Regions from separate parts of the Nonomuraea sp. NPDC050022 genome, predicted to be linked through region 2. Evidence: riboswitches for the same ligand, from Rfam matches in the RefSeq annotation. Region 2 holds a riboswitch; each other region holds the start of a gene.
What was found. A riboswitch is a leader RNA that binds a small molecule or an ion and turns the genes downstream of it on or off. The one in region 2 is predicted to bind cobalamin.
Positions count from the first base shown of each region.

Region 1: another riboswitch for cobalamin. It lies ahead of ACIBO2_RS58605 (ribonucleoside-diphosphate reductase subunit alpha); the one in region 2 lies ahead of ACIBO2_RS33545 (CbtB-domain containing protein).
Region 3: another riboswitch for cobalamin. It lies ahead of ACIBO2_RS09105 (ABC transporter substrate-binding protein); the one in region 2 lies ahead of ACIBO2_RS33545 (CbtB-domain containing protein).

Region 1 covers NZ_JBITKE010000030.1:12,134-16,385, reverse strand. The annotation lists gene ACIBO2_RS58615 (mechanosensitive ion channel domain-containing protein) at 1-88, opposite strand, end outside; gene ACIBO2_RS58610 (ribonucleotide-diphosphate reductase subunit beta) at 101-1,096, opposite strand; gene ACIBO2_RS58605 (ribonucleoside-diphosphate reductase subunit alpha) at 1,122-3,416, opposite strand; cobalamin riboswitch at 3,544-3,738, opposite strand; gene ACIBO2_RS58600 (tripartite tricarboxylate transporter substrate-binding protein) at 3,743-4,252, opposite strand, start outside.
Region 2 covers NZ_JBITKE010000008.1:259,127-263,378, forward strand. The annotation lists gene ACIBO2_RS33535 (phosphoesterase) at 1-334, shown strand, start outside; gene ACIBO2_RS33540 (M28 family peptidase) at 513-2,063, shown strand; cobalamin riboswitch at 2,041-2,170, shown strand; gene ACIBO2_RS33545 (CbtB-domain containing protein) at 2,205-2,393, shown strand; gene ACIBO2_RS33550 (CbtA family protein) at 2,402-3,139, shown strand; gene ACIBO2_RS33555 (histidine phosphatase family protein) at 3,146-3,793, shown strand; gene ACIBO2_RS33560 (VWA domain-containing protein) at 3,832-4,252, shown strand, end outside.
Region 3 covers NZ_JBITKE010000002.1:555,319-559,570, forward strand. The annotation lists gene ACIBO2_RS09090 (adenosylcobinamide amidohydrolase) at 1-159, opposite strand, end outside; gene ACIBO2_RS09095 (ABC transporter ATP-binding protein) at 209-1,012, opposite strand; gene ACIBO2_RS09100 (iron ABC transporter permease) at 1,041-2,039, opposite strand; gene ACIBO2_RS09105 (ABC transporter substrate-binding protein) at 2,051-3,010, opposite strand; cobalamin riboswitch at 3,083-3,203, opposite strand; gene ACIBO2_RS09110 (Gfo/Idh/MocA family oxidoreductase) at 3,211-4,074, opposite strand.

The DNA of each region.
Region 1 (4,252 bases), on a different contig from region 2:
GCAGCCTCCTGACCACCTCCACCACGAGAATGGCGCCCGCCACCGAGATGGCGAGAATGAGCCAGTCGGTCGGCGACTGCACGTTCATGCCCCCTATGTCTTAAAAGGTCTCGTCAAATGTCACATTGCCCTCAACAGCCACTTGGTATGCGGAGACACGCCGTTCGAAGAAGTTGGCCAGCTCCTGGACGTCCTGCAGCTCCATGAACCCGAACGGATTGGCCGTGCCGTATCTCTGCGGCATCCCGAGCCGAGCCAGCCGCTGGTCGGCGACATATTGAAGGTAGTCGCGCATCTGCTCGACGCTCATGCCGGGCATGCCGTCGCCGCACAGATCGCGGGCGAAGGCCAACTCGGCGGCGACGGCCTCCTCGATCATGCGGGTGACCTGCTCCCCCAGCTTGTCGTCGAACAGCTCGGGCTCCTCGGCCCGCACGGTGTCGACGACGCTGAAGGCGAACTCCATGTGCATGGACTCATCACGGAACACCCAGTTGGTGCCGGTGGCCAGCCCGCCGAGCAGGCCCCGAGACCGGAACCAGTATACGTAGGCGAACGCTCCGTAGAAGAAGAGCCCTTCGATGCAGGCGGCGAAGCAGATCAGGTTGAGCAGGAACTGCCGCCGCTCGTCCGCGTTCTCCAGCTGCCGCAGGCCGTTGATCGAGTCGATCCACCGGAAGCAGAAGTCCGCCTTGTCCCTGATGGACGGGATGTGCTCGACGGCGGCGAACGCCTTGACCCGTTCCTCCAGGTCAGGCAGGTACGTGTCGAGCAGCGTCAGGTAGAACTGCACGTGCACGGCCTCCTCGAACAGCTGCCTGCTGAGGTACAGGCGCGCTTCGGGGGCGTTGACGTGCTGATAGAGGTTGAGCACGAGGTTGTTGGCCACGATGGAGTCGCCGGTGGCGAAGAAGGCGACCAGCCGGTTGATCAGGTGGCGTTCCTGCGGCGTCATCCTGGCCAGGTCGGCGAGGTCGGAGTGCAGGTCCACCTCCTCGACGGTCCAGGTGTTGCGGATCGCGGCGCGATAGCGCTCGTAGAAGTCCGGGTAACGCATGGGACGCAGGGTCAGGTCCATGCCGGGGTCGAGCAGCATTGGGGGTCTCCGTTCGAGGGGGCTGCTACTGGCAGGCTTCGCAGGTTTCCGGGTTCTCCAGGGAGCAGGCGACGGCGTCGAGCGCGATCGTCGTCTGCGCGGTCGTGGTCTGGGCGATCGTCGTCTGGGCGATCCGGGTGGCCGGGCGCGAGCGCAGGTAGTAGGTGGTCTTCAGGCCCTGCTTCCAGGCATAGGCGTACATCGACGACAGCTTGCCGATCGTCGGGCTGGCCATGAACAGGTTGAGCGACTGCGACTGGTCGATGTACGGCTGACGTGCCGCGGCCAGGTCGATGAGCGCCTTCTGCGGCAGCTCCCAGGCCGTCCGGTACAAGGTCTTGAGGTCGTCGGGGATGCCCGCGATCTCCTGGACCGAGCCGTCCGCCCGCTTGAGGTCGTCGCGCATCCGCTGCGTCCACAGCCTGCGAGCCTGCAGGTCGGCCACCAGGTAGCGGTTGACCTGGAGGAACTCCCCCGACAGCGTCTCGCGCTTGAACACGTTGGACACCTGTGGCTCGATGCACTCGTAGCACCCGGCGATGGAGGCGATGGTCGCGGTCGGGGCGATGGCGACCATCAGCGAGTTGCGCAGCCCGGTCGTGGCGATCTTCGCGCGCAGCTCGGCCCAGCGCGGCGACGCGGCGGCGCCGTAGTGGTCGGGGTGCAGGACGCCGCCCGCCGCCCTGGTCTCCTCGTACGACGGATGCCGGCCGCGCTCGACGGCCAGGTCGGCGGAGGTGTCGTAGGCGGCCAGGGCGATCTCCTCGGCGACGCGGGTCGACAGCCCCAGCGCCTCGGGCGAGTCGAACGGCAGCCGGAGCGCGAAGAAGACGTCGGCCAGGCCCATCACGCCGAGCCCGATCGGCCGCCAGCGCTTGTTGGCCGCCTCGGCCTCAGTGGTCGGGTAGAAGCCCAGGTCGATGGTCCGGTCCAGGAAACGTACGGCCGTACGGACGGTCGTGCGCAGCCGGGCCCAGTCGACGCCTTCGCCGGTCAGGTGGGCGGCGAGGTTGATCGAGCCGAGGTTGCATACCGCCGTCTCGCCGTCGCTGGTGACCTCGAGGATCTCGGTGCACAGGTTGGACAGGTGGATGACGTTCTCGGGCCGGGCCGTCTGGTTGGAGGTGCGGTTGGCGGCGTCCTTGAACGTCATCCAGCCGTTGCCGGTCTGGGCGAGGGTGCGCATCATCCGGCCGTAGAGGGTCCGGGCGGGCAGTTGCCGGGTGTAGCGGCCGTCGGCCTCGTAGGCGCGGTAGGCGCGGGTGAACGCCTCGCCGTACAGGTCGGTGAGGTCGGGGACCTCCTTGGGGTCGAACAGCGACCAGACCTCGTCGGCCTCCACCCGCCGCATGAACTCGTCCGGCACCCAGTTGGCCAGGTTGAGGTTGTGCGTACGCCGGGCGTCCTCGCCCGTGTTGTCGCGCAGCTCCAGGAACTCCTCGATATCGGCGTGCCAGGTCTCCAGGTAGACACAGGCCGCGCCCTTGCGGCGACCGCCCTGGTTGACGGCGGCGACGGAGGAGTCGAGCGTACGCAGCCAGGGCACGATGCCGTTGGAGTGCCCGTTGGTGCCCTTGATGAGGGATCCACGCGAGCGCACCCGGGTCCACGCGATGCCGATGCCCCCGGCGTACTTCGACAGCCTGGCCACCTGCCCGTAGCGGTCGTAGATCGACTCCAGCTCGTCGCGCGGCGAGTCGAGCAGGAAGCACGACGACAGCTGCGGCCGGCGCGAACCGGAGTTGAACAGCGTCGGTGAGCTCGGCAGGTACGACAGTGTGGACATGAGGCCGTACAGCTCGGCGGCCTCGGCGACCGTCTCCGACAGCCCGCAGGCCACGCGGAGCAGGAAGTGCTGCGGCCGTTCGAGCACGGTCCGCGACCGCGGGTGCCGCAGCAGGTAGCGGTCGTAGACCGTACGCAACCCGAAGTACTCGAAGCGGTCGTCCGCGTCGCCGGAGACGAGCGCGTCGAGCTCGGCGGCGTGCGCGCCGACGAAGGCGGCGAGCGAGTCCTGGATCAGCCCGGCGGCGTGGCTGGCGGCGATGGACTCGGAAAAGGTCCGCACGCCGTGCCCGGCCGCCTCGTCGGCGATCTCCTCGGCCAGGAGCCGGGCGGCGATCCGGGAGTTGGCCGGATCGGTGATCACCCGGGCGGCGGCCTCCTCGATCGCCAGCCGCCGATCGGCGCTTTTGGCGGTGGCCGACTGCCGATCGACCGTCGCCGACTGCCGGCCGACGGTGGCCGGCTGCTGGTCGACCGTGGCCGGCTGGTGATCGACCGTGGCCGGCTGGTGATCGGCCTCAATGATCTGCGTCACGTGCTCTCTCCTCGCGAGCTCATCCCCGTGAGGGCGCGTGAGAGCACGACGGCCCCTGGACTCCCCGGCCGCCGACGCCCCCGGCCCTCCCTCGAGGCCATGGACACTTCGATGGGCAGAGCCGGCTGGCTCCCCCAACGTCACCGGCAGGTCTTCGGGCTCGCGGGCATGGTCGATAGTTCCTACTGGCCGTCGCTTCCCGGAAAGGTCCAGTGCTCGTGACGGCGGTCGTTCCCGCTCACCGCTGCGGGGCAGCCCCGGAATCGCACCGGGTTCCCTTTTGCTCCGCCCCGAGGGGCGAACCAGCGACGAGCAGAATCCTACATCTAGTGGCCCTTGGCGCAACTACCCCAGCATGTTGTGTCAGCGGTGTCGAGCATGCCCAGATCGCGGAGCACGGCCCTGGTCCTGCCGATCTCCGAGGCCAGCCATTGTTCGAAGTCGTCGCCGCTGAGCGGGATCGAGGTCCATCCCTCCGCCCGGCAGGCCGCCCGCCAGGAGGCGGACTCCGTGACCTCGTCGCAGAGCCGGATGGCGACGGCCTTGCCGTCCTCGGACATCCCCTCGGGCCCCACGGCCGCGCACCAGTCGGCGAAGTCGACCCGCACGCCGCACTCCAGCAGGCTCGGCGCCTCCACGCCGTCCACCCGGCGCGCGCTGGAGACGGCCAGCACCCTGACCTGGCCCTTGCCGATGGCACGGCGCCAGTCCGCGAGCGTGCCGGTCGCCGCGGCGGCCTTGCCACCGAGAAGCGCGGCCGCGGCCTCCACGCTGCCGGGAAAGCCGGTGTAGTCGACCTGCCGGGTGTCGGCGCCGAGGCCCTTGGCGATCAGCCC
Region 2 (4,252 bases):
GTTCCGGCCGCTGGAGGGCAAGAACGGCAACGGCGACCGCCCGGAGGTGCGGCGCGTCGACCTCATCACCGGACAGGTGAGCGGCGTGAGCGCCAACCTGGACGCCGACACCAACCCCACCACCAAGGTCGTGGCGCGCTTCGGGCCGGGCGACTGGCGCCGGCAGGGCCGGGACTATGTCATCCGGCACACGCTGCGCGATGTGCAGGCCGACAGCTACCTGCGGGTACGCGGCACCAGCACCGACGAGATGGAGCCGGCGGCCGACGGCAAGGAGAGCCCGTGGCAGGACCTGTGGTTCTACTCCAATCCCGTCTTCATCCGCGTCCGCTAGCCCGCCGGCCTTGGGCGGTCCCGCGTACCACGCGCGGCCGCCCTCTCTCCGCGCCAAGCGTGGCGCCGGAGGTCTTTCAGCTGGGGGTCTTCCAACGGTGCGGGGCCGGGTTACGTTCGCGTTCGGCGAGCCTCGGGGATCGTCTGCCTTCCCGTTCCTGTCCTACAGGGGAATCCGAATGCGCAGAGTCATCACCATCCTGGCCACCGCGCTCTCCTTGACCATCGCCATGGCCGTGCCCGCCACCGCCGGCGGCCTGGACGACGTCTTCGCCAAGCTGCTGGTCAAGCAGGTCAAGGGGACGAACGTCGCCAAGCACCTGCAAGCCCTGCAGGACATCGCCACCGCCCATGGCGGCATCCGCGCGACCGGCACCAGCGGCTACGACGCCTCCCGCGACTACGTGGCGAACAAGCTGCGCAAGGCCGGTTACAAGGTCACGCTGCAACCGATCAACTACGTCAAGAGCTGGGCCGAGAACAGCCCGCCGACGCTGGCGCTCACCGCGCCGAGCGCGAAGACGTACGTACCGAACGAGGACTTCTTCACCTTCCAGCCCTCCCCCTCGGGCGAGGTGACCGCGCAGGTCCAGGGCGTGGACCTCACGCTGCCACCCACTCCCACGCCGACCTCGACCAGCGGCTGCGAAGCGGCGGACTTCGCCGGGTTCATGGCCGGCCGTATCGCGCTCGTCCAGCGCGGCACCTGCCCATTCGTCACGAAGGTGCAGAACGCGGCCGCGGCGGGTGCGACCGGGCTCATCATCTTCAACGAGGGTCAGCCGGGTCGTACCGACGCGTTCCCGCTGGACATCGGCGAGTGGCGGGGCGGGATCCCCATGGTGTTCGCCGACTTCGCCGTGGGCAACGAACTCGCGAGCACGCCGGGCGCGAGCGTACACCTCAAGGTCGACGCCAACCTCGTCCTCGGCAGCACGGACAACGTGATCGCCGAGACCCGCTTCGGCGACCCGCGCAATGTCGTTATGGTGGGCGCGCATCTCGACAGCGTGACGGCGGGGCCCGGCATCAACGACAACGGCTCGGGCAGCGCGGCGATCCTGGAGGTCGCCGAGGAGATGGCGCTCTACCCGGTCAAGAACAAGGTCCGCTTCGCCTTCTGGGCCGCCGAGGAGATCGGGCTGCTCGGTTCCGATCAGTACGTCGGGTCGTTGTCGCAGGCGCAGCGGGACCGCGTCCGGGTGTATCTGAACTTCGACATGGTGGCCACGCCGAACTACGCCTACAAGCTGTACGACGGGGACGACTCCGACAACGTCGGCTCCCCCGCCGGTCCGCCCGGTTCCGCCGAGATCGAGAAGCAGCTGGCGGCGTTCTACGGCTCGCGCGGCCTGCCCACGGTGGGCACGGACTTCGACGGGCGCTCGGACTACGGGCCGTTCATCGCGGTCGGGATCCCGGCCGGCGGCATCTTCACCGGCGCCGAGGGGATCAAGACGGCCGCGGAGGCGGCGCTGTTCGGCGGGACTGCCGGGGTCGCCTACGACGCCTGCTACCACCAGGCGTGCGACACCATCGCCAACATCAACGCCACGGCGCTGGACGTGGACGCGGACGCCATCGCCGACTCCGTCGCGCGATACGCGTTCAACCTCCGCTCCATCCCGCCGCGAGTGGCACCCGCGACCAGCCGTGCGCGCTTCACACCGTCAACGTCCGGCTTCCTCGATGTGTTGACGCGAACGGGAGGAAAGGATACGTTCCGGTAGATTTCACGGTTGTCCAAGGGAAATCCGGTGAGATGCCGGTGCGGACGCGCCACTGTATCCGGGACGTAGATCCCGGGAGCCAGGTCGCTTGGGCCTCCGTGACCTCATTTGTTGGGACGCGTCATCCCTGAGGAGGCACTGATGAGTGGTCTGTCCGCTCCTACCGTCATTCCGTTCCCCCGTCTGCGGCTGTGGTTGCTGGCCGTACCGGTACTGCTGCTGGTCGCCTACCTGGTGCTGATGGACAACGGCGCCATCTCGCAGACGGGTGCGTACCTGCACGAACTCATGCACGACGGGCGTCACCTGCTCGGCGTGCCCTGCCACTAGACCCAGGCATGGTACGCACCCTGCTGGTCAGGGGCCTGCTTCTGGGCCTGCTGGCCGGATTGATCGCGGGCGGCTTCGCCTTCGCCTTCGGGGAACCGCAGGTGGACAGTGCGATCGCACTGGAACAGGCGCACGCCGCGCAGGAACCTGGCCATGACCACGGCGAGGAGGAACTGGTCAGCAGGCCGGGCCAGAAGGCCGGGCTCTTCCTCGCCACCGGCCTGTACGGGCTGGCCGTGGGAGGGGTCTTCGCCCTGGTGTACGCGGGTCTGCGGGGCCGGGTCGGTCCACGGTCGGAGGGCGGGCTGGCGCTCGCCGCCGCCGGGTCGGCGTTCGGGGCGGTGATCCTCGTACCGTTCGTGAAATATCCGGCCAATCCGCCGGCTGTCGGAGACCCGGAAACGATCAACAGCCGGACCGCCCTCTATGTCGTGATGATCCTTGTCGGCCTGGCCGCGATCGCGATCGCGGTGGCGACCGCGCGCCGGGTGACCGCCGGGCCTTGGGCGCGGTGGGTCGCGGCCGGGGTCGCGTACCTGGTCCCGGTGGTCGCCGCGTGGCTGCTGCTGCCGACCGTGGACGAGGTGCCCGAGGGCTTTCCTGCCACGTTGCTGTGGCAGTTCAGGCTCGTGTCGTTAGGGACGCAGCTCGTTTTCTGGACGGCCTTCGGTGTGCTGTTCGGGTGGGTGAGCGACAGGGCGGCGCGGCGGGGGGCCGTACCCGCGACCGCCGCCTCGCCGGGCTGAGCCGGCGTGCTGTTCGTCCGGCACGCCAGCACGCCGGGGATGCGGACCGCCTGCTTTCCCGGGGCGGATGAGGACGCCGACCCGTCGAGCCTGGCCAGGGCACACGGCTTGGCCAGGGCACACGGCTTGGCTTCGGTGGTGGCCGACTCGATGGCTGTCGGCTCGGCGGCGACCGGCTCGGCAGTGACCGGCTCGGCGGCGGGCGGCTCGGCGGCGGTCGACTCGGTGGCGTGGGTCGCTCCCAGTGCCGCGGCGCGGCAGACCGCCGCCGCGCTCGGCCGGGAAGCGTGCGTGGTCGCCGCGCTCGCGGAGGCCGATCACGGCCGGTGGCGCGGCCTGCCGTACGGACGGGTCGCGCGGGAGGAGCCGGACGCGCTGGCGAGCTGGCTGGCGGATCCGGACGCGGCGCCGCACGGCGGGGAGAGCCTGACCGTGCTGGCGGCGCGGGTGGCCGACTGGCTCGACTCGGTGCGCGGGGAGCCCGAGGCGGTCGCCGTCTGCGACGCGGGCGCCATCCGGGCGGCCCTCGGCCATGCGCTGGGACTGGACCCAGTGCACTCCGCCCGTTTCGATCTCGCGCCGCTGTCCGTCACTGAGCTGACCGTCACGCGAGGCGGCTGGCGGGTCGCCCACGTCAACCGGAAGATCCTTTAACCGGAAGATCCTGTCTTGAACGTACGGAAGGTCCTGTCTTGATCGTCTCGTATCCGTTCAGCGCCGTCGTCGGGCTCGACGACCTGAAGCTGGCGCTGGTGCTCAACGCCGTCTCGCCACGGGTGGGCGGTGTGCTGGTACGGGGTGAGAAGGGCACCGCCAAGTCCACCATCGTGCGCGCGCTGGCCGCCCAGCTGCCCCCGGTGAACGTGGTGCCGGGCTGCCGGTTCGCCTGCGATCCGGCCGCGCCCGACGCCGAGTGCCCGGACGGCCCGCACGAGCCGGACGCCCAAGGGCTTCGCCGTCCGGCCGCGTTGGTGGAGCTGCCGGTCGGCGCGTCGGAGGACCGCCTGGCCGGCTCACTCGATGTGGAGCGGGCGCTGACGGAGGGGGTGAAGGCGTTCGAGCCGGGCCTGCTGGCGGCCGCGCACCGCGGCGTCCTGTACGTGGACGAGGTGA
Region 3 (4,252 bases), on a different contig from region 2:
CCGCGAGTAGCCCGCCACGACCTGCGCGTTCAGCACCCACGTACGCTCCCCGATCCCCCCGCCCAGAAGCGCCGACGAGATCATCCGCCACCCCGGCCCGAACTCCCACAGCAGCGACCCGAGCCGCGCTCCGTCCTCAACCCGATACGTCAGCTCCACGAGACCCCCTTCAGGACAACGCCCTCGACCCGATAGGCCGGCGCCACTTTCACGAGACACCCCTGACCAGGTGCACGACGGGCCGGCCTCCGGGACCCGGCGCGATCTCGACCCGGGCGTCGAAGTGGGTGCCGACCAGTGCCTCCGTGAGCACCTGGCCCGGCTGCCCGGCGGCGACGGCCCGGCCGCCGGCGAGCAGGAGGAGCCGGTCGGCGTACTGTCCGGCGAGGGTCAGGTCGTGCAGCGTCGTCACCACGGTCAGCTCGTCGGCGAGCCTGAGCCGGTCGACCAGCTCCAGTACCTGCTGCTGGTGTCCGAGGTCGAGCGCGGTCGTGGGCTCGTCGAGCAGGAGCGCGGGCGCCTCCTGGGCCAGTGCCCTGGCCAGGACCACCCGCTGGCGTTCGCCGCCGGACAGCTCCCCCAGCCGGCGCGTGGCGAACTCGGTGAGGTCGAGACGTTCGAGCACGGACCTGGTGACCTCTTTGTCGTGGCGGCTCTCGCTGCCGAGGTAAGGGATGTACGGGGTGCGGCCGAGCAGGGCGTAGTCGTACACGGTGATGTCGGGAGGCAGCGAGGGCGTCTGGGGGGCGTAGGCGACCAGCCTGGCCCGGTCCCTGGGCCTGAGCGTGTTCGCGGCCCGGCCGCCGACGGTGACGTCGCCCCGGTGGGCGACGACGCCCATGACGGCTTTGAGCAGGGTGGACTTTCCGGCGCCGTTCGGGCCGATGATCGCCAGCCATTCGCCGCGCCGTACCGAGAGGTCGACCTCGGTGAGCACCTCACGCTCGTCGAGTCGTACGGACAGTGCGCTCGTCTCGATCATCCAGGCCGGCCGGGCCGTGTCGGCGGTCACGCGGCGGCCTGCCAGGACGTGGCGGCGGTCATGTGGCGGTCTGCCGGGTCATGCGCAGGACCGCCACGAAGAACGGCGCGCCGACGAACATGGTGACCACTCCGATGGGCAGTTCGGCGGGGGCGATGACGGTGCGCGCGACCAGGTCGGCGAGCACGAGGAAGGCGGCGCCGCCGATCAGCGACAGCGGTAGCACGATCCGGTAGGAGCCGCCCGCCAGCCGCCTGACCACGTGCGGAATGACGATGCCGACGAACCCGATGAGCCCGCTCACCGCCACTGCCGCCGCGGTGGCCAGGGAGGCGGCGAGCAGTACCGCCAGCCGTACCCGCCCGGCGCGGACGCCGAGGCTGGTGGCCTCCTCGTCCCCCACCGAGAGCACGTCCAGCATCCGCCCGTGCGCGAGCAGCAGTACGGCCGAGACGGCGGCGTACGGCAGGACCAGCCAGAACTGGTCCCATCCGCCGCCCACGTCGCCCAGGATCCAAGAGTAGATGCGCTGCAACTGCTCGACCTTGAACTGCTGGATGAACGTCTGGATCGCGGTCAGGAACGAGGTGACGGCCACCCCGGCGAGCACCAGCGTGGCGGTGCCGCCCGAGCGCCCGGCGGTGTTGCCGAGCACGTACGCGAGGAACACCCCGCCGACCGCCCCCGCGAAGGCGGCCACCGGGATGCCGACGGCAGGGGTCGGCACGAGCACGATGACCACGGTGGTGGTCAGCCCGGCTCCGGCTGCGGCGCCCAGCAGGTAGGGGTCGGCCAGCGGGTTGCGGAACACCCCCTGGTAGCCGGCCCCCGCGATGGCCAGCAGCCCGCCGACCACGGCCGCCACCAGCACCCTGGGCAGCCGCAGCTCGAACAGCAGCCCTTGCTCCACGGGGGCCAGCCCCGAGTCCACGTGTACGTACGGCAGCCAGTCGAGCACCTGGAGCACCACCTGCCACGGTGAGATGTCGGCGGCCCCGCCGAGCAGCCCGGCGACCATGGAGACGGCGAGCACGGCCAGCGCGCCCGCCGTCCACATCGGTCTGGACCTCACTGGCGGGTGGCCGCCTTGCCGACGGCGTCGCTGATGGTCTGCGCCAGGTCCACGACCCGCGGGCCCCAGCGCGAGGCGATGTCGTCGTCGAGCTGGATCACCTGGTCACCCTTGACCGCCGACAGTCCTTTCCAGCCGGGGCGCTTGGCCAGCGTGTCCTTGCTCTGCTGGCAGCACTTCACGTCCGCCAGGAAGATCAGGTCGGGGTCGGCCTGGGCGACGAACTCCGCCGACAGCTTGGGGTAGCCGCCCGCCGGGTCCGGCGCCTTGTCGGCGATGTTGGTGAGGCCGAACATGGCGTAGATCTGCCCGATGAACGTGCTGGACGTCGCCGCGTAGGGGGTCTGGTCGAGTTCGTGGTAGTAGGTGAGCTTCTTGTTCTTGGGGGCGTTCGCCGAGAGCTTGTCGAGGGATGTCTTCATGCCTGTCACGACTTGTCCGGCCTTTTCGGTGTTGCCGGTGGCGGCGCCGAGGTCGGTGATCTCGTCGTACGCCTCGTCGAGCTTGGTGGCGGCGGGCTCCAGGAGGACGGGCACGTTCACCTTGCCCAGCTTGGCGACGATGCCGTCGATGTCGTTGGAGACGATCACCAGGTCGGGCTTCTGGGCGACGATGGCCTCGACGTTCGGCTTGAAGCCGGACAGGTCGGTCTTGGGGACGCCGGCCGGGTAGTTGGACTGGTCGTCCACCGCGATGACCTGGGGGCCCGCGCCGATGGCGAAGAGCGTCTCGGTGTGGCTGGCGGAGAGCGAGACGATCCGCTCCGGCTTTTTGGCGATGCCGACCTTGCCGTTGCCCGCCTCGACCGTTACGGGGAAGGCGGCGGAGCTGGTCGAGCCGGTCGTACCGGTGGGGCTCGCGGGGGACGGGGTGGTGGTAGTGCTGGTCTGACCACATCCGGCCAGAACGAGCGTTCCCAGCAGCGCGCCCGCGAAGGCCGTGCGTACGGGCCTCACGAGAAGTCCTTTCACACTGTCGGAACCGAGAGACCCGCTGGAGAGCGACGGATCACCCTTTTCCACGAGGGTTGATGACGTCAGCGCGGAGGCAGGCGACCTGGCTATGACAGTTGCGGGACAGCGCCGGACTCGCACCGGACTTCGCTGCAACTCTGCGCGTCGGACAGACGCTATCAATGCGCCAGATGGGCGTTAAGTCAAGGGGTGCCCAATTGGGCTTCCGCCTCGGCGATGATCTCTTGCAACCTGAGCCCGTGGGCCGCGTCCAGCGGGTGCCCGCCGCCCTGGCGTACGGTCCGCGCGAACTCCTCGGCGATGGTCTCGAACGGATCGTCGTCATCACTGGGCATCAGCGTCACGCTGCCCGTCCTGCCGAACACCGCGACGCTGGCCGGCGGCAGGTCACCGGCGGCGGCCATGCACAGCGACGCCTCGCTGGCCGCGCCGCCCTCGTGATCGAGCAGCAGTCCGGTCCAGCCGAGCGGGTTGCCGTGCGCGCGCACGCCGGTCACCCGGCCGAGCGCGGCGTCGAGCAGGTCGATCACGTGCGGCCCGACGTCCAGGAGCGCCCCGCGCTCGAGCCGCCACGGGGTGCCGAAGAGGTGGCCGCCCAGCAGGACATTGGAGATGTTCGCGGCGTGACCGCCGAACGCCTCGATTTCCGCGCAGCGCGCCAGAAACTCCCTGACCTGCTTCATATAACGCATGCTGAGCACCATCTGGGAGGCCACACCGGCCTCACGCACGGCGTCGGCGAGCCGCCGCGCGTTCTCCAGCGAGTCGGCGAGCGGCTTCTCCAGCAACAGCGCCTTCCCGGCCTTCGCCGCGCGCACCCCCAATTCGGCCTGTACGCCCGGCGGCACGCAGAACGCCACGGCCTCGCACGCCTCGAACAACTCCTCGACCCGCTCGAACACCGGCGCCCCCAGCCGGGCGGCAGCCTCCGGGCGCCGGGCCCACACGCCGGCGAACCGGAGATGCGGACTGTTGACCAGCATGGGCGCATGCGCGCGCTCCGCCCACGGCCCCGCCCCGACCAACCCGACCGACACCGGCTCCATTCATCCCCCTTGATCCGCCACAACCTTAATGCGGTTCCTAGGAATGTTCTGCGGGCATCCGGTCTTCCACTCCCCCGCAGGAGTGTCCCTCCACGGGCTCCCTGCCACACGGACCGCCTTCCTCCGCTCCCCCGCAGGGGCATCCCTGAAAGGACCCCAACCACCACGGACCGACTTC